3 regions of the Paenibacillus sp. IHBB 3054 genome follow, and region 3 is predicted to be linked to each of the others. Evidence: predicted binding sites of a transcription regulator. Region 3 holds the regulator's gene; each other region holds the start of a gene.

Region 1 (9,607 bases), on a different contig from region 3:
TCTTCCCTGGACGATCAGTCCCGGGTGATGACGCCGGGACAAGCCATCCGGCAAGGCAGCCACTACCTTGTAGTGGGCCGGCCTATTACGGCTGCGGCGGATCCGCGCGCAGCCGCACTATCTATTATTGAGGAGATGACTCAAGCATGAGCACATTATCGAATAAAAGCCAGCAAGTCGCCAGCTATCTGCTGGAGATTGGGGCAGTGGCGCTGCGTCCGCAGGAGCCTTTTACCTGGACCTCCGGCATCAAGTCGCCGATCTATTGCGACAATCGCCTGACCTTATCCTTCCCGGCAGTGCGCGGCTACATTGCCGCTGGCTTCGCAGAGCTGATCAGAGCCAGCTATCCGGACGCTGAAGTGATTGCGGGCACAGCAACTGCGGGTATTCCGCATGCGGCCTGGGTGGCCGATAAGCTGGATCTGCCGATGGCATATATCCGCGACAAAGCCAAAGGCCACGGCAAGCAGAACCAGATCGAAGGCATTATCTCTCCCGGACAGAAGGTCATTGTGATCGAGGACCTGATTTCTACCGGCGGCAGCTCCATTAAGGCGGCGCAGGCCGTACAGGAAGCCGGTGGAGAGGTGCTGGCAGTGCTTGCCATCTTCAGCTATGAGCTGGACCGGGCCACTGAGGCATTTGCGGCAGCAGGTGTGCCGCTGCAAAGCTTGTCCAACTACAGCACATTGATTAATGTAGCCCTGAGTCAAGGCACAATCGCTGACACCGATGTAGCGCTGCTGCAGTCCTGGCGCAAAGATCCGGCCTCGTTCGGCGTGTAGCAGAATTGTATCCGGCAATGTTTCTCAGGCCCTCACCGCAAGGTGAGGGCCTTGCTGTTTTTTTATTGGCGGATACCGTATTCGGCGGCTTATATTTTAAAAACTGGGCATGATAACTTCAGGGAAGGAAGACATCCATTATCGTAACAAAGGAGAAGAAGGCATCATGAACTGGATATACTTCGCGAAGCTGTTCAGGACGAGATTTCAAGCAGGTTGCCTGGCCAAGAGGCTGGAGCAGGACGGCTGGATTTACGGCTATCATGATCCCCGATTTGTGGAAATTTATCGCTCCCGCAAGGGCCGCTACGGGGTACGTTTCCTGCCCTGAATAAATTAACAAAATCATCCTTGACTTTAGTCCCTGGTATATTGTATATTAACTATTGTCGCTGTTTGAATATGATTACTGACGCGGGGTGGAGCAGCCCGGTAGCTCGTCGGGCTCATAACCCGAAGGCCGCAGGTTCAAATCCTGCCCCCGCAACCAATTTATTTTCCTACAGCCATTGTATATCATACGGATACTTTAGATCCGGGCCCTTAGCTCAGTTGGTTAGAGCGGTCGGCTCATAACCGATTGGTCACAGGTTCGAGTCCTGTAGGGCCCACTTCACTAAACCCCTTGCCTAGCAAGGGGTTTTTGCTATGTTGTGGTTTTTTTGAATCCAGAAAAGATCTGACAATGGCTGTGCACCTATCCGAGTTTGCCTTAATAAGATGTTGTGAAGTTGCATAATTTTAGGGAGGTAGACAACGGATGAAGAAGAAACGGCCTACAATAAAGAAGATAAGAACAGGCTCAACTCAGGCACAGAGACACGTACATGAATTTGAAGGGAGCACTAAACTGGCTGAAGAAGGTGCAGATCGGCACAACCACCGGTTCGCAGGTGTTACAGGACAGGCGATTCGGGCAGGAGCAAGTCATGTCCATGAGATTGATTTGGAAAGAACCGATTTCTTTAACCATTTTCATAATTTGAAGAAGATTAGAACAGGACCGGCTATTCCAGTAGGAAACGGCAAACATGTCCATTTTGTTACGGGTCAAACTACTTTAAATGATGGTCACGTACACAAGTTCAATTTCGCAACATTGATTCAAGCGCCTCTCGTATAAATTGGATCAATATAGAATTATGTATTCTAAATGGATAAGGATAGGCTCTAAGAGCTTGTCCTTTTTTGGTTTACGGCTGCCGGACAAACTTCCTCCGTTGCTAGCGAGACTGGATTGTGAGATTATAGGGAAGTATAAATTTGAGATGGAATAGAGGCAGGCGGAAAATGCTTAAAACGATCTTTAAAAATTATCCTTTGTGGTTCATGATTATTTGGGGTTGTGTAATGATAGGGTTTGTTGTGTTGTTTATAACGGGCATCAACCTGTCGCTAATGATGGCAGGGCTCATGATCCTATATATTGCAAACACAATTCGTGCCTGGAAAAATGAACGGATTATGGGCGTCATTTCTTTGGTGCTGGTTGTTGTATTTGCAGCAGCAACATACGTAACATTCATGGCGGATAAATAAACCAGACCGGCTGAATGCACAACAACACATTTCCATTTCACCCAAGCAGTGAAGGGCATTCTGCATATTCTATGCTGTACTCACTTTTGAAGGAGGAATGGGAAATGGGTTCATGTGGATGCGGAGAAAATGTAGGTCATGTTGGCGGTATTGGCACATCGACTGCGGCAATTCTGGTATTGTTTATTTTGCTCGTAATTATTACCAAATCATTCTGGCTGTAACTTCGGCTTATCCAGCTTCCTAAGTTACACACTCACAAACGCAGCGGCTGCTAAGAGTATTGTTCTTGCTCAGGCTTCCGCTGCTTTATTGTTTACCGCTTTATCCGCCGGATCTCTCATAAGGCAGGTTCAAGGTATCGAAACTGTAGGTTACCTGCTGGAACTTCTTTTTTTTGAACTCCTGATTGAACAGCTGGTCTACATACAGCAGGCCTTCTTCATAATGAATTGTAAAATGCCAGCCCATTGGCAGAAAGCAGTACACCCCCGCGAAGTGTCTATATTGCTCATAGTCCGCGGCGTCCGCAAGTTCCGGCTTGACTATGATGGAGGTCGCCCCAGTGTACAGAATGCTTCTCAGGCCCTTTACAAGGCGGGCTACGGGGCTGGCATCGTTGTTGCTGAGTACAATTACGGTGAACTCCCCGGATATGTACCGCTGTAGGGTGCAGGTGTATCCATAAATATTCCCGTCCATAAACATTTCTTCTACAGGCTCGCCCTTTACACAACAGCCATATCCCACCGAAGCCTCCAGGTACCACAAATATCCGTAAGGAGTAAGTATACGGTCATAGGCTTCCTTTCTTATTACTGTGCCGCTGCCCAGCGCCTTGATCATGTGAATAAATCGGCCGGTTCTCTCAAGAAAGCCTGCAGCCCTCCCGGATAAAATCGGATTCCAAAAGTGTGCAAGCGGTCATACGCCAGATCCACATAAAGTGACCGGTCCAACGTGCCAACGATCATGCCATGAAGGGTTGCCCTATCTTTTCCTATCTGGAATACGATATCGATGCAGCCGTCGGGGGCAATCATTTCCTTCCTGCCGGATATTGAAATTGGGCTTAGGGAGTCTTGGAAACTGCGGATGGTAGACAGCCAGTAATAGTATACATATTTATGTAATTTAACACTTGGCCTCCATTCGTTATATCTACCGGGCAAGTTAAGAATGAAGGAGCGGGCTTGAACTGGGACAAAGGGGGAGCTCATCAAATGTCCTCCTAATCTGAAAGTTCATAAAAGATATGTGTTTGTCAGGGTCTGATCGCCAGACCCCAAAGTGTTACAAAGACAAAAATATAGAGCAGAATTCCCACTACAACAAGCGCAGATACCCATCTGAGGATAAGCGGTTTGGAGGTCTCTTTCCCGAAGAAGCTGGTAAAAAAGGAACCTGTGAAGCCAGTTATTAGGAGGTATAGAAGATCCTTATTGTATTCTTCAGCAAGATCGAAGGTATAAAGGATCAGAGCGATCACCGAGATAGCGAACAATATACGGGACAGGAATTTCATAGTTCCTCCTCTAGTAATTGTATATTTTTAACTTTATATTATAGCAAATATAATCTCCAGCCTATAAAATTGGGATAAAGGAGGAAGTCCGATGTTTTATGACCAGACACCGTATAAAGTCAAAGTGGAATGGGGGCAAAGAGGAGCGCGGGCCGCGTCTGAACGTGGGGACATTGTGATCATCGTTGATGTGCTCAGCTTCTCTTCTACGGTAGTGACTGCGGTTCAGCACAAGGCTAATGTCTTTCCGTATCCCCCGCCAATCAATGAGAATGCCAAAGCCTATGCCAGAGCCAACAGTGCGGAAATCGTCTGGGGAAGAGCGGAGGCGATCAGAGAAGGAGGGCATTCCCTGTCTCCATTGTCGTTTAGTTCTGCTGATTTTGGCCGTGACTTTGTATTATGTTCATTAAATGGTGCTGCTTGTACATGGATTGCTTCACAGGTGCCGGCGCTGCTCATCGGATGTTTCCTTAATGCGTCTGCCGTGGCTGAGATTGCTAACCGTTTAATGCAGCAATTGCAGGCAAATATCACTGTGGTCCCCTGCGGCGAAAGGTGGTCCGATGTTAGGGAGGGTGAAAATAATTTGCGTCCAGGCATTGAAGATTATTTAGGTGCAGGTCTGATTCTTTCCCAATTAACCGGCAGCAAATCTCCTGAGGCTGAGGTCTGTATTGGAGCTTTGAAGTACTCCAGCAAAACCATCAGGGAGCTTATATGGGATTGTGCGAGTGCCCGTGAACTCCGTGAGCGCGGGTATGAAGACGATGTGACCTACTGCTGTCAGGTGAATATTAGCAGTGCTGTGCCCATCCTTCAAGACACCCGTTTTATAAATGCTAAGGATCTTAATTCATAGACCAGATTTCCCCATTGGATGAAGTCCAGGTTCTATCGCCGATAGTAATACTCCATGAGTAGCTTGCGGATTTCTGATCCAAAGAGGCCTTCCAGGATAAACCGTTCCATTCCCCCTCAGGTCTATCCATGATGGGGGTCCAATGACGTCCATTGTCTTGCGTTGCATAGAAGAGTAGAGAGGTCTCAGTCTGGCCTTCCTCGTTCAGCAGCCCGATCTCATTCAGTAGGACGATTCCATAATTTGTAGAGGTGAAAAATATAGGAGAGGCAGGGTTAAACTGAACGGCAGCGTATTTTGAAGGTACTTCAAGCTGCTCTTTGGCCCAGTGAATTCCGCCATCGGTTGTCTTATATAGTCCAATATCGCCTTGTCGTGGAGAATGGATCGTAATCCATCCAGTGTCCTTCGTCTTAAACTTGAGGTCTCCAATGGGGCCGCTTGGCAAAGTGCCGCTCAAGGAATCGCTCAGCTTATGCCAGGATATGCCTCTGTCATTGCTCATATAGATACGGTTATCTGCCTGATACATTCCTGAACCTGCTGAAGTTGCCTTCCAGCTATACCCAGCTTCCAAAGAATACTGGAATGTACGGATGTTATTATCTTCATCTATGTTACCGGCTTGCGGACTGTATGCGAACATAAGCTGGATTACAGACATAAGAACCCAGAGTGTTTTCATGGAAATCCCCTCCTCCTCCCATAGTAAAGGAATAAATTGGGAGATAGGTTACAGAGAGATGAAAGAAAGGTTAATTTCCTTTTATGAAACTTTTTGGATTTGGAAGCGTTTTATTGAGTATATACAAAAAAAGGAGATGGAGAATATGTCTGAGCAAAAGAAAATTCAGGAGCTTGAGCGCCGGATAGCTACGCTGGAGAGTCAAGGCGGGCATCCACCCGGCAATGATCCCAGAAAAATATTGCGCAGGGTAATATGGGGGATTCTGATCGTGTTTTTCCTGCTGATGGCAATAGGCGTAATGCAGTTTGTGAGCTCAGGTTAGCCAGATTGTTCATTCGTTCTTCTCATGAACGAGCAGTGTAGTGCAGACAAGCGCTATCAGGATGAACAAGGATACATGCTGCGATTTCTACGATACTATCATAGGGACTAGGGCGTGTCTTCAAAGCGCTTGACCCGCCAAAACCTGCTGCTGTATGCCCTAAGGAATCATGGGTACAGTAGCATTTTCTGATCACACGCGGAGAAAGGCATTTCGCCACTAGGTAGTTTTTTCGGTGGAGGCTTACGTTTCGGTGTTTCAGAGACTTCGCACTTCTTCCGAAGGCGTGTGTGCGTCCGGAAAGTGTATTCCTGGCTCTGAGCATGAACGGACCGAGTTGCACTTATTTGGAGATTTTAGCCTGTTACAGTAGGAAAACGGACTCCAGCGCAGTTATTTCTCCCTGATGGCCGCTTTTAGATAGAATGCAGAGCAGATAAGGTCGTCTGGGTCCGCAAAAGAGAATAAACAGGGGTTTTACTCTCTATAGCGTCTCCTGAGTCCGTTACGAGTGCACGAACCCGCTGCAGGCTTTTAGGGGCCCTACTTTCAAATCCCTGCTTCCCCAGAGCTCTTCCAGTTTGAAGACACGCTCTAGTAAAAGATTCAGTTCATCTTCAGCGGGATTTCATTAGGGCTTAAGCTAACAGGCTTATAGTATACACATACCCCCCTTATTAATAGATATGGACCCTGCCGGACGCCGGCGGGGTCACTTTTTTTGTCCATGGGTTCCCCTAATCTTCTTCCTTCGGTTCTTGCAGCAGAATGGAGAAGGTCTGGGTTTCATGATCGACCTCAATGGTCTCAATGCCAACAAAATCCGGGATATCAGGATGCACGGCATCCACGCTGTAATCCGGATGGGTCATTAATAACTGGATGACTTGAATGGCGTCCATTTCGCTCCCCCTTACGGGTAAATTCACCCTATACATAAGGTCTCTGCATTTCATTATGCATAAACTTATTATCCCCGCAGCGTTTACCGAATATGTCGGTGGATTAAATTTCTGTCTTCGTTCCTTTCCATCACAGCCATCAATTGCCCCTGGAACACTCGTCTCTGAATCTGGTCAATCCGCTGCATGGCCAGCTCAGCAGGAACCTGAAAGGTTGAAGCGATATATTGGACGGCATCTTCACGGAGTTCAGGCAACGTTCTGGCGGAAATCATGGAGTAGGGCATCGCCGAATAAAGGATAAAACGCTCGGATTCATCCTCCTGTGCCTGTGTGAACTGTTCGGGCATCAGCGTGTGGTTACCGGCATGGCGAAGCAAATGGCAGAGCTCATGGAGGAACTCGAGACGCTGCAGCCCGGGAGGAAGGCGGCTGTCAATAAACATGCTGTACATGCCTGCAGAGGCTTCAATGCTCTTGCTTCTTACATCCAGATAATGAATCCAGATATTCAGCCGCTCCGATATGTACTCAATGGAGATTTGCGACGGCTGTTGCACGTTCAACCGCTGATATAAATCTTCAGTCCATTTCTCCAGGGCGGTCATTTGATAGTAGGATTGCATGGGAATCACCTCAATATAGGATCGTATGTTCGTATTATTGGCCAAAAGAAAAGCCCAGAGGGCTCAAGGATAACCGGAACTCATGTTCTTATGTATATAAGCATAAATCAATCAAACTACAATATCAAGTGTTTTTCCCAAGTTGGGGTGTGGGCTCTGCTGGAGCATTTGGACCAGATTCTGGCTTTGGATCTCAGTCGTTTTTGTGGCAATATTCATGACTTGCAGCCCTGCAGCCTGGTGTAGGGACGCTTGACTCATCGCCATTGATAATGCAGCAATGTCCATGTTGCACCTCCTGAAAGTTTTTTGAAGCTTTACTACTTTAGATGCTGCGTCACAAAAAACTCGCTTCGGAAGCATGCGCTAAGTTTTTTGAAGCTCCACTACTTTGAATGCTGCATCGCAAAAAACTCACATCGAAAGCATACGCTAAGTTTTTTTGAAGCTCCACAGCTTTGAATTTACTTACTATATATCGACAATGACGGGCCGATACTTTAGGTGAATGACATTTCTTTGCCGTTTGGCCCATACGGTAGATCAGGCTTTGACATATTCTGTGCTGTATTCAATATTCACGAGGAGGAATTTAAATAATGGGTGTAGATTATGGTTGCGGTTGCGGTAATAACGTTGGTGGAGTAAACCAAGGTCCTCCGGTAGTTATGCCGGTAGTAAGTCCATGGACATCGACAACCTCCATTCTGGTTCTCTTTATTCTTCTGGTAATTATAACAAAAGCCTGTATATTCTAAATCAGACTACTTCGAATGCTGCCCCGTCAGGCATATGCCAGATGGGGCTACTTCTTTTTTTTACGGGCTGCGGGTCCAATCTGACGTTTGATTCTTCCTGTGGTTTCGTCGATCTCAATGATATAGAGTTCTTTTACCGTGCCTGCAAGTGCGAACCATTCCTTGAAGGCTACTTCCTCAGACATGGGCCCGTAAAGCCTTTTTCCCCGATAACAAATATAGAACACCTTGGCTCTCCGCGCGTGGAATAATATCCCACTTTATATTACGCCTAATTCACAGAAGATTGCATAAAGAACATTTGTTCGCATATAATACATACAAATATTCCTGGGCTTTGTAAAGGAGGCGGTTTACATGAGTGTAAAAGAATTGGGGAAGCTGATCGGGCAGGTTATTGAGATCATATATGAGGACAAGTCGGGGAACATCACCCAGCGCAGAGTTGAGGTTCATGGGATTAAAGGCGGACTGCTCCGGGCCACTTGTCTGACCACGGGCGGTCCAAGGGTATTCCGGACAGCAAACATCCTTGCCTGGCGCCAGGCAAAGGCCCGTTATGCTGGATGATACAGCGCGCAAGCTGCTGAGGATCATGTACCATTTCAGCAACCATTTCCGGAGGATGCCAACACTGCCAGAGCTTGCAAAGCTCAGCGGGCGGACACCGGCGGGAATCTATTCCGGATTTCGCGAGCTGGTGCTGGAGGGTCATATCCAATGGCAGCCGCAACAGCCTATAGAATCGGCGGTTATTTTGGTGGCCTGGGAAACTCCCGAGCCTGGAGCGCATACTTCGATCAGCGGCCACTGGAAGGATTGAGGCAATCTGCGTAGTGCTATTTACACAAAGAAACGGATACCCTCCGGGAGGACGGTATCCGTTTCTTTGTTATTTGAACATGAATTCTACCTTTGTTCCGTCGGCAAAATCCTCCAGCTGGTTGCCTACCCAGCTTCCTGCCCCGCGGTTATCGCTTGGCGTTATGTATTCAATGTCGGCTCCGGCGCCGCCTTCGTCACACATGGCCATCGGCCATTCATCACGGTCGTAGCCTTTTTTGGTCGGGACCCCTTTTAAGGATTCCTTGCGGTTCGCTTCGGCTTCCCCCCGGTTGATGGTGCAGATCGCCGATTCCCCGCTGCTGATTGCCTCCTGGATATGTCCGGCTGTCTCCGGGTAACGATCCGCCGGGAATTCGAGCTGGACTACCTCGGAGTCTTCCGAAGAAGGCGTCGTGACGTTCTGGCCATTATCTTCAAACCAGTAAGCCGCCAGGACCAACAGTGCAATGATGATAAGACTGGGGATGAATTTCTTCTTTTTCACATCTGCTCCTCCTAAAGTTTTGTGAGCATAGCTTCATGGATTCGGTTCGTACAAAACTGGCATCGGAAGCATAGGCTTAAGTTTTGTGAGCATAGCTTCATGGATTCGGTTCGTACAAAACTAGTATCAAAAGCATAGGCTTAATTAGTATAGCGTAAATTCAGTGTCCTTTAGTATACTAAGTTAGGAAAATAAAGGGGGGACAGGGAGATGGGAAAAGAGATTTCAATTGAAGACCAGACGCTTATCGCCTCTGCGGTGGAGATT
Region 2 (9,607 bases), on a different contig from region 3:
GCTGCCTACGGTGCACAACCGGCCGATTAATACGTATTGCTTCTATAATACCTTAATGATCATTCAGTACCCTGTAGATGTGCCTTCTGAAGACGAAGACGAGCCGCCTACCGTACTGCTACGCCTGACCAAGGCGCTGTCGGACCCGACGCGTCTAAGACTGCTGCGCTATGTGGCTAATGAGCCCAAGACCATATGGGACATGCAGTCCGATTTGAGCCAGTCCAGTGAAATGCTTATGCATCATTTGCTTATCCTACGGGTCGCCGGTCTCCTGCGCGTCCATCTGGGCAGTGAAGGAGAAGGCAATGAACGTTTCAGCATCCGCGCGGACGGCGCCTCGGATCTTCAGATGTTCCTGGAATCCTATATTCGTTTATAATAACAGTACCAAACAGAGACAGAGTTAAGCGAATGCTTACGAAGCGAGTTTTGTACGAAGCCCTGCCGATAAGTATCTGCTAACAAAACTTTTAGGAGTGAGCGTTATGAAATATTCAACACAGCAAGTAATTTTCGATTTGGACGACACCCTGGTGCACTGCAACAAATATTTTGACCTCATTCTGGGGCAGTATTTCGAACTCATGTCCGACTGGTTCAGCGGCATTGGTCCTACTACGAGTGAAGTCCGCACCAAACAGGCCGAGATTGATGTAGAGACGGTAAGCACCAGCGGACTGGCCAGTGAAAATTTCCCCAAGTCCCTCATTGCAACCTACCACTATTTTTGCGCCAAATTCAACCGGTCAACCGATCCCTATCAGGAGCAGCAGCTGATGAAGCTTGGACTCAGTGTCTACGATCAGGAAATCGAAGCTTATCCGGGCATGGTCGAGACGCTTGATTCATTGAAACAGGACGGTCATGATTTATATCTGTACACTGGCGGCGACGATACGATTCAACAGCGCAAGATTGAACAGATGAAGCTGGATGTATATTTCAACGACCGGATCTTTATCCGCCAGCACAAAAATGTAGAATCACTGGAAAATATTCTGAGCACTTACCCGTTCGAGCGCCAGCGCACCTGGATGATCGGCAACTCTCTGCGCACCGATGTACTCCCTGCCGTCACCGCAGGCATCAACAGCATTTACCTGAAGCAGCAGAACGAATGGCTCTATAACCTGATCGAGCTTCAACGTGAAATACAGCAATCTGTAGTAACCATTTCTTCTATTCACGAAGTAACCCCGGTTATCCGGACAGCGTCTCTGCGACAAAATCACGGGTGACGAAAAGACAAGTCCTTGTTACAAATGACATAGGCAACCTCCTGGCAGTGTGATTATACTGTTTGAGAAGATTTTCATCTCATTGCAGGAGGTAGGAATGAACAAGAAGACGAACCCTAAGAACGCTCCGGACAGCAGACGCTTACTCCCCATGCTGCTGGCTGTAGTTGTGGTTATCCTCCTTGGTGTGCTTGTCTACATCACGACGAGCAACAAAGACGATGAGGCCATAGTATTCGACAATCTGCCCAACTATACGGATGTAAAAGGCACCATCGTGGTTGACGGGCTGAAGTATGAGAAGCAGCCGCATCTCGGAAGCAAAGATGCCAAGGTAAAGGTCATTGAATTCGCCGATTTCAAATGCCCTGCCTGCAAGAAATGGACGGCAACTTATCTGGATACGTTCATTAAAGATTATGTAGACAGTGGCAAAGTGCAATTTTATTTCATGAACTTTGCATTTATTGACCGGGATTCTTATCTTGGCGCAAGTGCCGGCGAAGCCATCTATAAGCAGAGTAACGAGAAATTCTGGGAGTATCTTCACAAGCTATATGAGAATCAGGGTGACGAAAGCAAGATCTGGATTACCCAAAAGTTCATCCTAGACTTCGTGAAGAACAATATTGATGGCCTGGACTACGCTCAATTTGAGCAGGATGTCCAGAATCACACCTACATGTATGATGTGAAGGAAGACTTTAAGATTGCCGGCTCTTATGGAGTGAATGGCACACCTAAATTCATGGTGAACGGCGTTCTCCTGCCGAACTCCTCATATGAAACACTGGCCGCTGCAATCGAAGCCGAACTGGTCAAATAAGAATGTAATGCATTTAAAAAGAGGATGTGCTCCGGCCGGAAATCATTAGGCCAGGGTGCATCCTCTTTGATTGCTCGTAAGATTTAAACTTTGCCTTTATTCTACAGTCAGTTGACCTGTACTTACATCCGAGAGTACCAGCTTGCCCTCCTGCGGTGAGCCGTCCTCGCCGGCAAGCTTCAGCTTGCCTGTTTTGCCTTTCTCAATCAGCGCCTTGACCTGGGCATCACTAAGGGTGCGGCCGTGATTTTCCTTCCAGATGACAAATTTACAGCCTTCCTTGTAATGGGAACAGCCATACCCTTTGCGCCCCATAAAAATCGTTCCACCGCAGCCGGGCCGCGGACACTTCCCGATGATTTTTGGTCCGTCATCCCCTTTAGCCGCAGCCGCTTTTCCGGCAGCTTCCGCTCCTGACTCGCCAGCCGCTTTGCGGGGCTTCGCCTCAGCCGGTTTACCTGCCGGCTTGCGTGCCGCGCCGGCTCCGCTTCGTCCTTTGGCTCCGCCTTTCAAGGATGGCGTCTCCCCTTCAAAGGAGGTTTTGGCTGCCCGGGACTGTACCCGGACTTTGTCCACAATCATCGAGGCGAATCGCTTGACGTTCTCCATAAACTGCCCGTCCGCCGCCGTGCCTCTGGCGATTTCATTCAACCGCCGCTCCCACTGGCCGGTCATTTCCGGTGACGTCAGCAGTTCGACGCCTGCACCACGAATAAGCTCAATGGCAGTCCTGCCCTTTTGCGTGATGGCGATTTTTTTGCCCTGCATTTCCACATAACCCACGTTCTTAAGCCGTTCAATCGTCGCCGCGCGGGTAGCTGGTGTGCCAAGGCCGGAGTCCTTCATCGCGTCGCGCAGCTCCTCATCCTCAATCTGCTTGCCCGCACTTTCCATCGCTTTCAGCAGCGTACCCTCCGTGTAGTGCTTGGGCGGCTGGGTGTCCTTCTCTTTGACGATCGCATCACTGCACAGCACCTCATCGGCAGGAACCACTGAGAACGGTTCATTCACTTCAATTTCTTCTTCCTCTTCATCTTCCTTGCCTTTGCCCTTGGACGGCTTGGCCTTGTCCTTCTTCTGATCGCCGTAAATCACTTTCCAGCCCAGGGACAGCAGCTCCTTGACCGTAGTTTTGAAATTTTCGTTCTCCACCTCGGTAAGTACGGTATGAACCTTATATTCAGCAGCCGGATAAAATTGCGAGAGGAAGCGGCGCACAATCAAGTCGTACAGCTTGGCCTCATCCGCGCTAAGTCCCGATGCTTTGCGGTTAGTCGGCAGAATGGCATGGTGATCTTCAACCTTCGAGGGATTGCAGATAAACTTATTGCCTTTATGGACCAGATTCCGGTTGGCGCCTTTAACCCATTCGTCATACGATGTACCTTGCAGGGCGGAAAGCGTCTTGTGCATCTCCGGGATGTTCTGTTCGGTCACATAGTTGGAATTGGTCCGGGGATAGGAGATCACCTTATGCTTTTCATATAATGCCTGAGCAATATCGAGCGTTTTTTTGGCGGAAAAAGCATGCTTACCGTTCGCCTCGCGCTGCAGCAGCGTCAAATCATATAACTTATTCGGGTACTCTTTCGTCTCTTTGACCTCATAAGAAGCTATCCTCCCCGGCTTGCCCTTGACCTTAGCGGCCAACGCTTCAGCTTTGGCTCCATCCGTCAGACGTTCCCCTTGCCACATCCCTTTGTAGGTCATCTCGTTCTGAGCGAAATGTCCCTCCACTTCAAAAAACTTAAGCGATGAAAAAGCTTCTATCGTCTTCTGGCGGTCATAGATCAGCGCAAGTACTGGAGTCTGCACCCGCCCAACGGACAGCAGCACATTATGTTTGGTCGTAAACGCCCGTGAGCCGTTCATGCCAATCAGCCAATCCGCTTCACTGCGTGCTCTGGCGGCTTTGGTCAGGTTTTCGTACTCTGATCCGTCCCGCAGCTCCTGGAACCCTTTACGGATCGTCTCCGGAGTCAAATCGGAAATCCACAGCCGTTTCACTGGCTGATTCAGCTTCAGATGCCGCTGTATCAGCGAAAAGATATGCTGTCCCTCCCGCCCGGCGTCGCAGGAATTGACCAATAGGTCGCTGCGTTTGGCCAGTTCACCAATAACTTTCAGCTGGTCAATGGTACGCGCATTGGGTACCAGCTTGAACTGCTCGGGGATGATCGGCAAATCATTGATATTCCATTTTTTATATTTGTCGTCATAGGCTTCAGGCTCGGCCAACCCGATAAGATGTCCAATCGCCCATGTGATGATGTACTGCTCCCCTTCCAGATAGGAACGGTAATTTTTGGCCTTTGGTTCTATTGCGGCGGCGATATTCCGCCCCATATCCGGTTTCTCCGCAATAATAAGTGTCTTCAAAAAGTATCGCTCCTTAACCTTCATTGTTCCAAAATACGTCCAGTAGTCTATTATACCATTATGATGTGAATAAAAAATACCCGCCAGTTCAAATGAACTGACGGGGTTTCGTCTTATTTTTGCAGGTCTTTTAATACTGTCCCAAGGTCGGCGGTATACTTGGTCAACCTTAAGCTTATCTCTGTACGCATAACATCACGAGTTAGTCCAAAGCGTTCCTGGTACCCCCGGCAAAAGATTTTATAATATACTAAAAATTCCTCCTGTTCATCCGCCAGCATCCTAATATTTCGCTGCTTCAGCTCTTTTTGTAACTGATAGGTATCCTGAATAATCCTACGCTGTATGGCTTGCCCGGCCATTAAATAGGCGCGTTTAAGGATGTTGCCTGAATGTTCGATCTCCTTCAGGCTCTTGCTAACCATAGTATCTATGTAAGGGAGCAATATGAGGTCACGAACCATTGTCCGTTCATCAACGGTTATCATTTTTCTTACCTCATCATCTTGCTTCTGCTCATACTGCTCCACGTGTTCGGTCATTAACATTTTGGTTTTCCATCTCTCATTCCCGTTTAATTTACTCATTTATAATGTCCTCCAATCTGTTCAGCCCGTTCCAGGGCAACTCCAGATTCGAGCAACGAGGAAGCACGTATGAGCGCTCGGCTACCGTACCGGGTTTTGATTTGATCAATTGCCCGTTCTCTGTTGTATGTGCGGATACGGTCATCAAATAACGTAAGTTGCATGACACTGTCATCGGTCAAATGCGATATAGATATCGCTAAACGGCTTAAAGGCATACCGGTCCAATTATCAACGAATAAGCGATATGCTGCTGCTGCCACCTCATGAGTTAAAGACGATGGCTCCGGCAGTGTCATTTGTCGGCTGTATGAGTTTGATTTATCACCATCGGTTTCTGATACCGCTATAGACACCGTTGCTCCCATATACCGGTATCTCCGCGCTCGTTGGCAAACCTCAATTACCAATTCAAGCAAGACAACCTCGATTTCAGTTAGTCGGGTATACAAATTCCAGCGTAGAGCCTTACCGTGTCCTACTGATTTGATTTGATGGCGTATCCCGGTAACTACTGGGCTGGGATCTATGCCACGGGCAGTCTGCCAGTAATACTCCGCCTGAATATCGCTTTGCTTGCCCATAGTCGTACGCATTCTCCGCTTAAACTCACCTAACTCCATACGGGCAATATCTCCAATTGTGGTAATACCCATGCGGTAAAAATTTTTGCTCATTCGACCAGCCACCATAAACATTTCATGCACTGGCAACGGCCAGAGCTCTTTATCTAAATTGTCGTAATCAAGCCTGAAAATTCCTCCGTCCTTCTTCTTGGCAAAGTTGTTTGCCATCTTAGCAAGTATTTTTGTCGGTCCGATCCCCACTCTGGTCCAAACACCAGTTGATAACATGACATGCTGCTGAATGGAGTGAATTACCTCCTGCAAATCTCCTCCAAAAAAGCTCAATGAGCCTGTCACATCCAAAAATTGCTCGTCGATACTGAAGGCTTCAACAAGGTCGGTATAACTATGATATATTTCTGAGATCAGCAGAGAGACCTTTATATACGTACTCATCCGTGGCCGGATGACCACTAGATCCCGGCATTTAGTCATTGCTTCACCAACGCGTGACGCGGTGGTTACACCATAGGCTTTGGCGATGGGGCATGCTGCCAATACAATGCCATTCATCCTAGTTGGATCTCCGACTGCGACAGGCTTATCTTTGTATTCAGGGTGGGCAGCCTTTTCGACGCTTGCGTAAAACGCTTGGCAATCTGAAAGTAAAATGATTCGGTCCTTAGGCATATCGCTGCTCCCGTGCCGGATGCCACGCGAGGATATTAGAGAGCAGAAAGACTCGTGGCGCATGGACTGATAAGCAAGTAGCCCGAACGCACCCATTCCGTATGTCCAATATTTCAATTCGCCTCTGAGTGATCTCTCCCAATTTGTCCAAGTATATGATTTCGATGGTTTGGCCGATGCTCATTTTCATGATTGATCGCCTCCGATAAAATAAGAACATTTGTTTGTATTATAACCAAACATACGTTCTTTATACAATAAGTAAGATATTCTTCCAATGGGATAAAAAAGAAATTAATTATCTCCGCTCACTTTATTGCAGATATAGACATAAATGTTTAGAAAATTCTTTTATTTCTCTATATTGTAGGTTTTGGAAATACTAACAACCAATACATTAAATATACGATAAGGTGGGGCTGGTGTTTGGTTAGGACCAAAACGTTTGAATTGTCATTGAATGATAACGTTGATATTATCCAAGGCAGAGTAGTTTCCTTATCTGCGCTTAGTGTTTGATGTTGTGTAAGCGCTGAAAATTTATATTAGGCGAGTTAAGGAATAAAATATATCCTCTCTTTTCCGCAAGTAAAATCAAGCAATGCAATTTCCATTACTCTATGATGACTATAGAGTGGTTGAAACGAGGTGAACAGTCGAATGTACGAGTGGCACAAGCAAATCCAAATAATCGTTGATGAAATCGACGAGTGTATTAAAAATCGTAACGGTGAAGCAATAACGCTACAATTTCTTTCTCGCAAGTTAGGTTATTCCGAATTTCATACTACGAGAAAATTCAAGGAAATATCGGGTATGCAATTTAGGGATTATCTGCGGCATAGAAAATTAGCCTTTGCACTAAAAGAGGTTCGGGATAGTGAAAGAAGCATTTTGGATATTGCTTTTGATTATGGTTTTTCATCACATGAAGCTTTTACCAGGGCTTTCAAGGGAACATATGGTGTAACTCCAAGTGAATACCGAAAAAAGCCTATGCCTGTTGCCCTTCGTACAAAAATAAACCCTTTCGACCGCTACTTTTTCGGATTTGGAGAGATTGGTATGATCAAATCTACAGATGATGTTAACATTTATTTTGTAACCATTCCCGCACACAAATTTTTGCACATTAAAAACTATGAGAGTAATGGGTATTGGGATTTTTGGCAAAAGCAAAGTCTTATTCCGGGACAGGACTGCGAAACAATTTGCGGCTTACTCGATAGTATCAAGGGCAAATTGGATGACGATGGTGGGAGTGAATCTAACGGCGGCAGCGGTCAGATTATGGCTTACATTAATGACCCGGACGGCAGACTCTGCGATTGGGGTATTCCACGTACAGAGTGTTTTGGTGTACGTCTTCCTTTTGATTATAAAGGTGAAGTACCACCACAAATGCTTATGATTGATGTTCCCGAAGCCGAGTATATTGTTTTTGAACATGGGCCATTCAATTATGAGCAGGAAAATCGTAGTGTAGAGGAAAAGATGGAAAGGACAATGGCAACTTTTGATTTTGCAGGCACTGGTTACTGCTTTGATACTTCCCTTGGGAGAATCATTTACGTTTATCACGATCCGGAGCGGTTTTTGAAGTATATCAGGCCAGTGCGGAAGTCATAATCAATAAAAAGCACCTGCCCAAATGCGCTAGGTGCTTTTCTACATATGATAACGTCCTGACACCGCTCCTTCACAGATAATGACTTCCAAGCCAGTCAAAACAGATTAAGCAGGTAAGCAAAAGGTTGCGGCTATGTGCTGATGAAGAAAATAAGCAAACTGTAGTGTTGTCTCCGCAACCATGTAGCCGCATGATTAGTTGGATTATCTACGAATGGCATTAATTCTTAGTCCCTACTTGACAGCATCTTAGGAAAAGGTTGAAATATTCTCTCAGATAACGAGTCATCAAATTCTAGTTTATGAAAAAGAAGGATTAGAGGATAAAATCCACACAGTAGAGATAAGCAAGTTGACAAAAGGGACATACAGTGTTGACTTTATTATTGATGCGATAGATATATTTGGAGAACTTTTAAGTCCTGATACTGTAATACCTACTCCAACGGAAACACCAACACCTACGGTAACACCAACTCCAGAGCAACCAACCGGCGATCGTGCCATCTTGGTTGTAACGATGAATACTGGCCTTGAAAAAGAATTCGATCTTGATAAGCACGATAACAACAAAGGCCCGTTCAGCAAACATACTGAATACGTGGTACATGATAAGATCCTTACCTTTGAAGTAAGTGAGTACACTGCAACAAAATAAACAAAAACAAACCCGTCCGTCACGAGCCCGGCGGGTTATTTTATGTATGCTCTAAATTCAAATCGTTCACGTATGAACAAACTGCCGGCAATCTTGATTGTCTCTTGGGAATACGACTCCACCAACCCGCCATAATCCATTAGGTGGCCAATTGGGTCCGGATCTTCCCGGACCAGACTGATACCTTGGATTGCGCAAGGGTAGCAGTTAGGAAGTCTGCATCGTTCTCCAGGACTTTGTATGTAGTCCTCGAATAGTCCGCACTATAATAAAATCAAATGAAAACTCCGTATAAAACCCGCTGTAATTAGTTATCCTTTTTTAATCGCTGCGGTTCTTTAGGATCTAGTTGTGTCCAGTCTGATGCATCTCTGTCTGTGAAAATGTATTTTGTATTAGGGTCATCAGCAAATATTACATATACAGGAAATTTCGGCATAGAACTTAACTCAGCTTTAACACTCACTATATCAGATTCAGAGTATCCCTCTACAGTAATTAAATATGCTTTTAGGCTTTTTTCAAGTGAATTATATTTAAACTGGAGTGCTGCATAAATCCCAATTACGAGCAAAATGATAATTGATGCTGCGATAATCACAAATTTTCTAATTTTAAAACCACCTCCTGTAGTAAAAGCTAGAAAACAAATAAAAAAGCTTTCCATATACATCTCAACAATAAACCTAATATAACATTTTCTTCAAAGAAACTTAACCTATTAAACAGCAGTAAATGAAGTCATATAAATTACGAAAGGTGAGTTTATAACCATTGATGGAGTAACAAATCCCCTAAGATCGGGGGTATTATTAACGTTCATCAAGTCTATTCCTTCACCATTATAAAATGCTTGCCAAACAAATTTAGAGCAATAATTAGCGGAAAGGGTTCCTAGTTTTGAAAAAGGAACTATAGAGTATTCTTTAACATATTGGAAATCCCAAGTAGCCCATTTAGCAGCACTTACACCCATTCCATTTGTAGGCCGATAGACTTTTATTGTTTCCCCCGCACCATGCCTATTCATG
Region 3 (9,607 bases):
CTTGAGTGGGGTTGACAGTTCGTTCGGCTGAAGGTGAAAGGGTTGGGACAGTTGTAGGTTCTGCTGTAGCCTTAGACGTTGATTCTGTTGCTGGAGATGGACTTGATTCAGTGGTTGGCTTGGCAGTAACCATCGGTGTTGCTAGCGCCGTAATCGAAGCAGTATGATCATCTGACTTGTCCTCGTTCCCGGTGGTAACCAACCCTATGATGCCGGCGGCTATTAAGACCACCCAGAACCACCAAATTTTATAGAATGGTTTGTTCTTTTTCATCTTTTTCCTCCCGCCTGTAAGGGTGAATTCCTGTATAACTCTAGGATAGCCCATTCATTCACCTTACATAAGTATGGATAAGACACATGCGCGTAACCAAACTTAAAGAGAACGGCCAATAGCGGAACGAATAGTTGATCTTCAAACTATATGGTATTTATTACCCATTTTGTGGGCATTGCAAGCGTATAGCGTATTTTCTTTATTTTATTTTCTGCTTGCGGAAAAGCCAGGTTATTTAGACTTATATTTGTTTGACAAAAAACCGTCCAGACGGTACAGTTGGAATGGGGGTGATAAGGTGACTATACATAACAACAGCTCCAAGAAAAAAATGATTTTGCAAGCGGCCTCCTCCATTGTTCGTGATCAAGGGGTGGAACACTTAACACTGGAAGCTGTGGCCAAAGCGGCCAACGTTAGCAAAGGCGGTTTACTGTATCACTTTCCTAACAAGGAACAACTGGTTTCCGGTATGGTGGATGAGCTGACCCGAAACTTTACGGAAGATGTTCAGAGCCGTGTAGAGCATGACCAGCAACAAGCTGGTAAATGGAGCAGAGCGTACATTGAATCTACTTTTTATGGTTTTGGAGAAGGCAGTGACATGAACTCGGTGCTGGCAGCAGCTTTATTTACGAATCCCGGCTTGTTGACAAACATGCAGGAGAAATATGCTGAATGGCAACACAATTTTGAAAATGACGGTGTGGATCCACTGCGGGCAACCATTGCCCGACTGGCGACCGACGGATTATGGTTTGCGGAAAAGTTTGGACTTGCGCCGCCAGATCTGGAGTTAAAAGAACGTATTTACAAAGAATTGATGGATGGAGTAAAGGAGGAGAAGTAAGTGCCGTATCTGTTTTTGGCGATATCCATTGCCAGCGAACTTGTAGGAACTTCGATGCTCAAAGCATCGCAAGGATTCACCAAAATAATCCCGGTAATCGTAATGCTGATTAGTTTCATTTGCTCTTTCTTCTTTTTGTCGTTGTCACTGAAGACTATTCCATTAAATACGGCCTATGCAATTTGGTCTGGAATCGGAGCGGTAGCTACAGTTCTGATCTCGGTACTGATCTGGAAAGAAAAAATAAATACAGGCAGCGTTATAGGAATAACATTAATCGTCATTGGTGTGATTGTGCTGAATTTGCTGGGACCTGGACATGATTCTTCTGATGAAGCTGCCGAAACACAACAAACCAGCCTTTCCGATAGAGCCTAAGCCGAATCCGTTGAAATAAAGATCATATACAATTTGTTCCAAATAACAGTATAATGACGGAATAACTGTACCCTGCCAGAACGGTGGGGTATTTTCATATTCAAGAATACAGGGGAGTGAGTGAAAGTTGTCTGTGCATCGGGAGAGTTTTTTCCTTAATGGAATTGGCGCGTTTAGCGTATTGATGTGGCTCATATCGGCTGTAGCTTGTATTTACGCATTTGTACTGTTTGTTAAACTTGCCCGGAGAGGAATAATAGCTTTGGACTTGTACATATATGCTAAAAATCGTGAAATACGCGACCGTTATGAATCAGCAGACAGGAAGGACCAATATTAAGCATAATGAAAAACACCCTTGATCATTTTTTTGTGATCCTTAGGGTGTTTTTGCTTTTTGTCTGACCACCAAACTGTTACTCTCTTATTGTAACCCGTGTTCCAATAGGTACGATCGCTGCAAGGGCCAGCACATCTTCATTGTGCATACGGATACAGCCATGGGAGACCATATGCCCAATGGAGGAAGGGTCATTCGTTCCATGAATTCCGTAATGTGGTTTGGATAGACCCATCCAGAATGCACCGAAGGGTCCGCCAGGCTTAGGCTGTTTGTTAATGATAGTGTATTCTCCCGCCGGTGAAACGGTAAGCATGGTGCCAATACCGACAGGGAACCCTCTGGTAACGATGTTATTGTCAAGCAAATAAAGCATGCGCTGCGACAAATCAACAATAATCCGATAATTAGGCATAGGTTCAGCACTCCTTTGATATCAGAATATGTGCGGAGTGCTGTTGCTGTTCGAAGGAAATGTTATTTAAGATGAATAGAACAAATGTTCGCAATGAGCAAAATGACCATTTGAAAAGGGGAAAGGGCTGCTTCACTTGAAAAAGCGAAGCAGCCCTTAAATATGAACAAAAATATTAATGGATATCGCGGAAGAGACCGATAACTCGTCCCAAAATCGTAACGCGGTTAAGACGGAGGGGTTCATAAGCCGGATTCTCCGGCTGTAGACGAATGTGGTCACGTTCTTTGTAGAATGTCTTGACGGTAGCTTCGTCTTCTTCGGTCATGGCAACGACGATATCGCCATTGTCAGCAGTCTGCTGCTGGCGGACGATTACGTAGTCACCATTCATAATACCTGCTTCCACCATGCTGTCACCGAGAACGGAGAGCATAAATACCTTGTTGTCTCCCACATAGTGGGAAGGTAGTGGGAAGTAATCTTCGATATTCTCCGTTGCGGTAATCGGCACCCCGGCGGTGACCTTACCTACGACAGGAATACGGGTAACCGTCTGTACGAACTGATGTACATTCTCGGAATCTTCCTGGCCGAGCAGTTCAATTGCACGCGGTTTCGTAGGGTCGCGGCGGATAAGGCCTTTCTTCTCAAGCCGGTCCAGATGGCCGTGCACTGTGGAGCTTGAGGCCAGGCCTACAGCTTCACCGATTTCCCGGACGGACGGAGGATAACCCTTGCTACGGACTTCGTTACGTATAAATTCCAGGATCGCCAGTTGACGACTCGAAATCTTTGACATCGGAATCAACCCCATATAGTATGTTTGGGAAAATTATAACATAGAACTTCCGTTCGTACAAACATAAGTTCTAACAATCTGAGATTAATAGTGGAAATAGTAGCTTTTTACCATATTAGTATCTAATAACGGCTTGGAAATGGCGGGAAAAGGCAAAGCCGGTGCTGGAAACTGGCACATTTATGGAAACGGAAAAAAGCGAACAATTGTTCTAAAAAATCTATTGATCAAAACACATGTTCGTGTTATATTATTTTCGAAAGTAAGAACAAGTGTTTGGAGGACGATGACAATGTTAAAATACAGTACATACCGCAGCATCTACGAAGAGGCCGGTGAAGTTGATTCTACTAGAGGACAATCTGCTTCTAATCATATGAATGAAATGAAACAATCCGCCGCCGCTTTATTTACAGCGATCTTAGGATTATGCCGGAAAGAATATCTGGTGAAGCTTGTGCTGGTCTTTATGCTTGTTGTATCCGGTTTTACAGTTGTTGGTAATGTTTTTGCGAGTTCAGCATCATTAGTGAAGCAGGAAAAGCGGGTAGTAGTTGAACGCGGAGACACGCTATGGAGTATCGCCCTTAAGAACAAACCAGCGGATATGAAGACGGTCGTATATATAGAAGGAATTAAAAAAACAAGCGGTTTGAAGAACGGGAACATTCAGGCCGGAGATATACTGACATTGCCTGTGTATTAACTTCATTATAAGCAGTATAGACTGACGTAAAGAGCTTTCAGGGGGTAGACCTTGACAAGCTCTTTTTCTCATGGCAAAGTTAGAATGAATTTATAGGGGAGGGGAAAGCATTGAATATTGACGAATTGGTCGCACGCATCAATGAACTGGCACGCAAACAGAAGAATGGCGGCCTGAGTGAAGAGGAATTGGCTGAACGGGCCAAGCTCCGCGAGATTTATCTGGGCAACATCCGCAGCAACTTCCGGGCCCAGCTCGACACCATTGAAATCGTGGATAATAATGAGCATGAACAAGGCAACAAGGGACTCAAACATTAGTCCAGTGTGTCTTTTTCATAGATATTACAGGATGACTAGGGGGAACTGACATGGCCCGTTCTTGGGAAAGAATGGTTCAACGCAACACACAGCAGATCAACAAGCAAAGAAAGAAGCAGGGCAAGGATTCCATTTATGCTTCTTCCTCAAAATCAGCTGCGAAAAACAGTGATATCTTTAAGGGCCGCAACATTGCATTTCCAGTTGTTCTAATGTTGCTTGGAATTATGTTCTGGGTGGTAGGCTCGATCGACGAGGCCAGAGGCAGCGGCATCCTTGCCAATTGGCTAGGCGTCGTTCTTTACTTTGCGCTGGCAGCACTTCTATTCTTCCGGCGTCCGTATCTGAAGGTTGAGCGCAACAGAGTGTCTACGATTAAATATAACCGTGAACGCTGGCTGCAGGCTGGAGATATTGAGAAGATCACTTTGTCCCGTGGAGTGGTTGTGCTTAAATATAAGGGCAAGCGCAAACAGTGGATTTTCTCCAAACTGATTAACCGTTATAACACTGAGGCCATGGGTGTACGCCTCGAGGAGTTCGGCAAAGCCAATAACATCGAAGTAGTACACGAGTAGGAAGATACAACAGCGTAGGGAGAGGGAGAAATCTAATGCCAATTACCGCCGTACTATTTGATCTTGACGATACATTGCTCTGGGATGAACGGAGTGTTGAAGAAGCCTTCCGCAATGCATGTGAAGCTGCAGGTGACTCCATTGATCCTAAAGAGCTTGAAGTTGCCGTTCGCAGGGAAGCCAGGAATCTTTATGAGACCTATGAGACGTTCCCTTTCACAAAGATGATCGGGATTAATCCTTATGAAGCACTTTGGTCCAATTTCTCAGCTGGAGAACAGCCGGAGTTCCGTAAGCTCCAACAGTTGGCTCCTGTATACCGTAAAGAATCATGGCGGCGTGGTCTGGCCTCCCTCGGTGTCGAAGATGAGGTGCTTGCCGAAACGCTGGCAGACAGGTTTGCTGCCGAGCGCCGTAGCCTGCCTTACATGTATGAAGAGACGTTACAGGTGCTTGATGCGCTCCGTGGTAAAGTGAAGCTGCTGCTGCTCACGAATGGTTGCCCGTCACTGCAGCAGGAGAAGCTCGACGGAGTGCCTGAGCTTCTCCCCTATTTTGATCATGTAGTCATCTCAGGCAGCTTTGGCAAAGGAAAGCCGGACAAGGATATCTTCCTGCATGCTCTTTCGCTGCTGGAGGTAACCCCTGAACAAGGAATCATGGTCGGCGATAAACTCACTACGGATATTAAGGGTGGCTTGGCCGCTGGCTTGACTACTGTCTGGATCAACCGTACTGGCAAATTACCAAATCCTGAGATTCAGCCGGATTATAGAATCGGCCATCTCTCTGAGCTCCTCCCCCTGGTACAATCGCTATAGTGTAACCTTTGTGAAGCCGGTATCCCCTAATGGGATGCTGGCTTTTTTGCGCTCAAAGAAAGAGGTTGGTCAATTATTATAGGGAGAGAATCCATCTGTATATGACTAACTTCACGAAAAAGGCGTGAAAGTTTAAGCAATCTTCTAAAATTGCGAATATGTTGTGTATAATAGTAAAAGAATGCAACCGCAAGCTGGAAATATCGTTATAAATTCTACCTTGGTCGGGAGGACTCCGGATGATGAAACCCAAGAAGCTGATTGCTCTTTTTACGATTGTGGCGATGTCAATGATTGTAAGCTGTTCAGGTAATAGTGGGGAATCAAGCCATATGCATGACGGATCAGAGCACTCTATGGAGCCGATTCACGTCGAGCTGAGCTGGAATCCGGTGGAAGTGTCGGTAAATCAAAAGGTAGTTTTCGAGGCTGTGGTTACCCAGGGCAGTGAAACTGTGGATGATGCGAAGGCGGTGCTTTTTGAGATTGTGAATAAGAATAATGAAGAAGACAAGCAGGAGCTTGAAGGCAAGCTCTCCGGCAACGGTACATATAAAGCTGAGGCGATCCTGATGAAGGAAGGCAAATATGATGTGACTTCGCATGTAACAGCTAGAACACAGCACTCTATGCCGACTAAAGAACTTACAGTGCAGCCATAATGAAATAGAGATAGAGGCTGGCTATAAAGAAAAACTATTATGCAGAGTGGAAAGGAAGGCTTTTCGATTCCGTTTTATTCTGCTAAACTTACTCTAATGTTTTACTGGGGGGATATGAAGTGGCTAAATACACACTTGCTGAAAGCTTGCAGCAGCGGATACTGATTTTAGACGGAGCAATGGGTACGATGATTCAACAGGTGCCACTTACCGGTGAAGATTTTGGCGGGGATGAGCTGGATGGCTGTAATGAGATGCTTGTGCTCACCCGTCCGGAGGTTATACAGACTATTCATGAGCAATATCTTGAAGCAGGCGCGGATCTGATCGAGACGAATACCTTCGGCGCAACCTCGGTTGTACTTGCCGAATACGATATCCCTCAGCGGGCCCGGGAGATTAACCTGGAAGCTGCGAGGCTGGCCAGAAATGCTGTTGAAAAGATTGAGACACCCGATCACCCGCGTTATGTAATTGGGGCGATGGGACCGACAACAAAAACGCTTTCGGTCACCGGAGGCGTAACATTCCAGGAGCTGGTGGATAGCTACGAAGAGCAGGCTATAGCGTTGATTGACGGCAAAGTGGATGCCCTGCTGCTGGAAACTTCCCAGGATACTTTGAATGTGAAAGCCGGAAGCATCGGCATACGCAACGCCTTTGAGAAGGCAGGCATCTCTTTGCCCGTCATGATCTCGGGTACTATCGAACCGATGGGTACGACGCTTGCTGGACAGAATATTGAGGCGTTCTATATCTCACTGGAGCATCTGAAACCGATCTCCATCGGGCTGAACTGTGCAACCGGACCCGAGTTTATGCGCGATCATATCCGGTCGCTCTCGGCAATCTCTTCGGCAGCAGTTAGCTGCTATCCCAATGCCGGGTTGCCGGATGAGAACGGGAACTATCATGAGTCACCGGATTCGCTTGCCCGCAAGCTGGCCGGTTTTGCCGAGAAGGGCTGGCTGAATATTGCCGGCGGGTGCTGCGGAACGACACCGGATCATATCCGGGCGATGGCAGAGACATTAGCGGCTTATCCGCCGCGCCAGTTGGAGGGAAGTCATCCGCCGGCATTGTCAGGCATTGAGCCTGTTTATGTTGAGAGTGACAACCGTCCTTATATGGTAGGCGAGCGCACGAATGTGCTCGGCTCACGGAAATTCAAGCGGCTGATCGTGGAAGGGAAATACGAAGAGGCTTCGGAGATTGCCCGGGCACAGGTCAAGAGTGGAGCTCAGGTTATTGACGTCTGCGTACAGGATCCGGACCGCGATGAGATCGAGGACATCAAGCTGTTTCTGGAGCTGGTAGTCAAAAAGGTGAAGGTTCCATTGATGATCGATACAACCGATCCTAAGGTTATTGATCTGGCGCTGCAATATTGCCAGGGTAAAGCGATTATTAACTCCATTAACCTTGAAGATGGTGAAGAAAAATTCGAACTGGTTACACCGCTGATTCATAAATACGGGGCTGCGATTGTCGTAGGCACGATTGACGAATCCGGACAGGCCATTAAAGCGGAAGACAAGCTGGAGGTTGCCAAACGCTCCTATGATTTGCTGGTGAACAAATATGGGCTGGCGGCAGAGGATCTGATATTTGATACACTGGTGTTCCCTGTTGGTACAGGGGATGAGCAGTATATCGGCTCTGCTAAAGAGACTATTGATGGCATTCGCATGATCAAGGAAGCCTTGCCTTCCGTGCATACGATACTGGGAATCAGTAATGTTTCTTTTGGACTGCCGGAAGCGGGCCGTGAGGTGCTGAACTCGGTCTTCCTGTATGAATGCACGAAGGCCGGACTGGATTATGCCATTGTGAATACGGAGAAGGTAGAGCGTTATGCTTCCATACCGGAAGAAGAGCGCCATCTGGCTGAGCAGCTGATTTACAATACGAATGATGAGACTCTGTCTGCCTTCGTTGCCGCTTTCCGTGAGAAAAAGGTTGAGAAAAAAGAGAAGATCTCCAATCTTTCGCTGGAAGAACGGCTCGCTTCCTATGTAGTTGAAGGAACGAAGGAAGGGCTGATACCTGACCTTAACGAAGCGTTGACCAAAAGTGGTCCATTGGAAATCATCAACGGGCCGCTTATGGCTGGAATGTCCGAGGTGGGCCGGTTATTTAACAACAATGAGCTGATTGTCGCTGAAGTGCTGCAAAGCGCTGAAGTAATGAAGGCCTCTGTCGGCCATCTGGAGCAGTTTATGCGGAAGGATGAGACATCGGTAAAAGGCAAGATTATGCTGGCCACCGTCAAAGGGGATGTCCATGATATCGGTAAGAACCTTGTGGAGATCATTCTCTCTAACAATGGTTACCAGATCGTTAATCTGGGTATAAAAGTACCACCTGAAAATATCATTGAAGCTTTCCGCCGGGAAAAGGCCGATGCGATCGGCCTGTCCGGCCTGCTCGTCAAGTCGGCACAGCAGATGGTCCTGACCGCCCAGGATTTGCGCTCAGCAGGTATTGATGTGCCGATCATGGTAGGCGGTGCCGCGTTGACCCGTAAATTCACTAAAAATCGTATCCGGCCTGAATATGACGGCTTGGTACTGTACGCTAAAGATGCGATGGATGGTCTGGATATCGCTAACCGGCTGATGAATCCGCTGGAGCGGGCCAAGATCGAAGAAGAGGTCCGCCTTGAAGCGGAGGCGGCGGTTGCGGTGGCACCGCAGCAGGAGCTTCCGGTGCTGACCCGGGCCGTCCGTTCCAAGATTTCAGCAGATGCACCTGTATTCACTCCGCCGGATGTAGAGCGCCATGTGCTGCGGGGCTATCCGCTTGGTCATATCATTCCATATGTGAATATGCAGATGCTGCTGGGCCATCACCTGGGATTACGCGGTTCGGTGGAAGCACAGCTTGCCGCCGGTGATGCCCGCACCGTGGAATTGAAGGAGACAGTGGATGACATCCTGCATCACGCGATGCTGGAGGGCACCATTAAGCCTCATGCCATGTATCAATTTTTCCCGGCACAGTCCCAGGGTAACGATATACTGATCTATAACCCGCAGAACACTGCAGAGATTCTGCATACCTTTACTTTCCCGCGGCAGAATGTCGAGCCGTTTCTCTGTCTTGCCGACTTCCTGAAGCCAGTGGAGAGCGGAATTATGGATTATGTCGGGTTCCTGGTCGTTACCGCCGGTCACGGTGTCCGTGAATTGTCGACCGAACTGAAAGAGAAGGGGGATTACCTCCGTTCCCATGCTTTGCAGGCAGTGGCGCTTGAGGTCGCTGAAGGGCTTGCTGAGCGTGTTCATCACATGATGCGGGATACCTGGGGCTTCCCGGACCCTGCAGATATGACGATGAAGCAGAGACATGGTGCGCGGTACCAAGGGATCCGCGTTTCCTTCGGATATCCGGCCTGCCCGGATCTGGAGGATCAAGGGCCGCTGTTCAAGCTGCTTATGCCGGAGGATATCGGTGTC

The links. The regulator LexA, encoded in region 3, represses DNA repair genes until DNA is damaged. The targets are predictions, from matches to a motif close to CGAACATATGTTCG.
Region 1: ACQ76X_RS05950 (ImmA/IrrE family metallo-endopeptidase) is a predicted target of LexA. The motif match lies at 7,271-7,284, and genes of this name have one in related genera.
Region 2: ACQ76X_RS30385 (DNA polymerase IV) is a predicted target of LexA. The motif match lies at 6,526-6,539, and genes of this name have one in related genera.

Annotation. Positions count from the first base shown of each region.
Region 1 is NZ_JBOFBG010000003.1:111,837-121,443, reverse strand. Features, by position in the region: gene pyrF (orotidine-5'-phosphate decarboxylase) at 1-150, shown strand, start outside; gene pyrE (orotate phosphoribosyltransferase) at 147-788, shown strand; gene ACQ76X_RS06015 (hypothetical protein) at 955-1,119, shown strand; tRNA gene ACQ76X_RS06010 (tRNA-Met) at 1,202-1,278, shown strand; tRNA gene ACQ76X_RS06005 (tRNA-Ile) at 1,326-1,399, shown strand; gene ACQ76X_RS06000 (YmaF family protein) at 1,549-1,911, shown strand; gene ACQ76X_RS05995 (hypothetical protein) at 2,079-2,327, shown strand; gene ACQ76X_RS05990 (sporulation protein YjcZ) at 2,432-2,551, shown strand; gene ACQ76X_RS05985 (hypothetical protein) at 2,652-3,173, opposite strand; gene ACQ76X_RS05980 (DUF6597 domain-containing transcriptional factor) at 3,170-3,547, opposite strand; gene ACQ76X_RS05975 (hypothetical protein) at 3,592-3,852, opposite strand; gene ACQ76X_RS05970 (2-phosphosulfolactate phosphatase) at 3,944-4,714, shown strand; gene ACQ76X_RS05965 (WD40/YVTN/BNR-like repeat-containing protein) at 4,704-5,399, opposite strand; gene ACQ76X_RS05960 (hypothetical protein) at 5,545-5,724, shown strand; gene ACQ76X_RS05955 (hypothetical protein) at 6,462-6,626, opposite strand; gene ACQ76X_RS05950 (ImmA/IrrE family metallo-endopeptidase) at 6,710-7,252, opposite strand; gene ACQ76X_RS05945 (YjfB family protein) at 7,364-7,540, opposite strand; gene ACQ76X_RS05940 (YjcZ family sporulation protein) at 7,852-8,010, shown strand; gene ACQ76X_RS05935 (hypothetical protein) at 8,058-8,195, opposite strand; gene ACQ76X_RS05930 (hypothetical protein) at 8,368-8,580, shown strand; gene ACQ76X_RS05925 (hypothetical protein) at 8,570-8,833, shown strand; gene ACQ76X_RS05920 (NucA/NucB deoxyribonuclease domain-containing protein) at 8,903-9,340, opposite strand; gene ACQ76X_RS05915 (cytidine deaminase) at 9,551-9,607, shown strand, end outside.
Region 2 is NZ_JBOFBG010000044.1:340-9,946, reverse strand. Features, by position in the region: gene ACQ76X_RS30410 (ArsR/SmtB family transcription factor) at 1-382, shown strand, start outside; gene ACQ76X_RS30405 (HAD family hydrolase) at 489-1,241, shown strand; gene ACQ76X_RS30400 (DsbA family protein) at 1,339-2,067, shown strand; gene ACQ76X_RS30395 (DNA topoisomerase 3) at 2,164-4,446, opposite strand; gene ACQ76X_RS30390 (hypothetical protein) at 4,560-5,033, opposite strand; gene ACQ76X_RS30385 (DNA polymerase IV) at 5,030-6,289, opposite strand; gene ACQ76X_RS30380 (helix-turn-helix transcriptional regulator) at 6,950-7,918, shown strand; gene ACQ76X_RS30375 (hypothetical protein) at 8,271-8,576, shown strand; gene ACQ76X_RS30370 (DUF3139 domain-containing protein) at 8,884-9,249, opposite strand; gene ACQ76X_RS30365 (hypothetical protein) at 9,298-9,607, opposite strand, start outside.
Region 3 is NZ_JBOFBG010000002.1:31,059-40,665, reverse strand. Features, by position in the region: gene ACQ76X_RS03825 (hypothetical protein) at 1-274, opposite strand, end outside; gene ACQ76X_RS03820 (TetR/AcrR family transcriptional regulator) at 576-1,127, shown strand; gene ACQ76X_RS03815 (DMT family transporter) at 1,128-1,505, shown strand; gene ACQ76X_RS03810 (L,D-transpeptidase) at 1,922-2,260, opposite strand; gene lexA (transcriptional repressor LexA) at 2,436-3,062, opposite strand; gene ACQ76X_RS03800 (LysM peptidoglycan-binding domain-containing protein) at 3,355-3,768, shown strand; gene ACQ76X_RS03795 (DUF896 domain-containing protein) at 3,879-4,088, shown strand; gene ACQ76X_RS03790 (hypothetical protein) at 4,139-4,666, shown strand; gene ACQ76X_RS03785 (HAD family hydrolase) at 4,702-5,487, shown strand; gene ACQ76X_RS03780 (FixH family protein) at 5,727-6,149, shown strand; gene metH (methionine synthase) at 6,329-9,607, shown strand, end outside.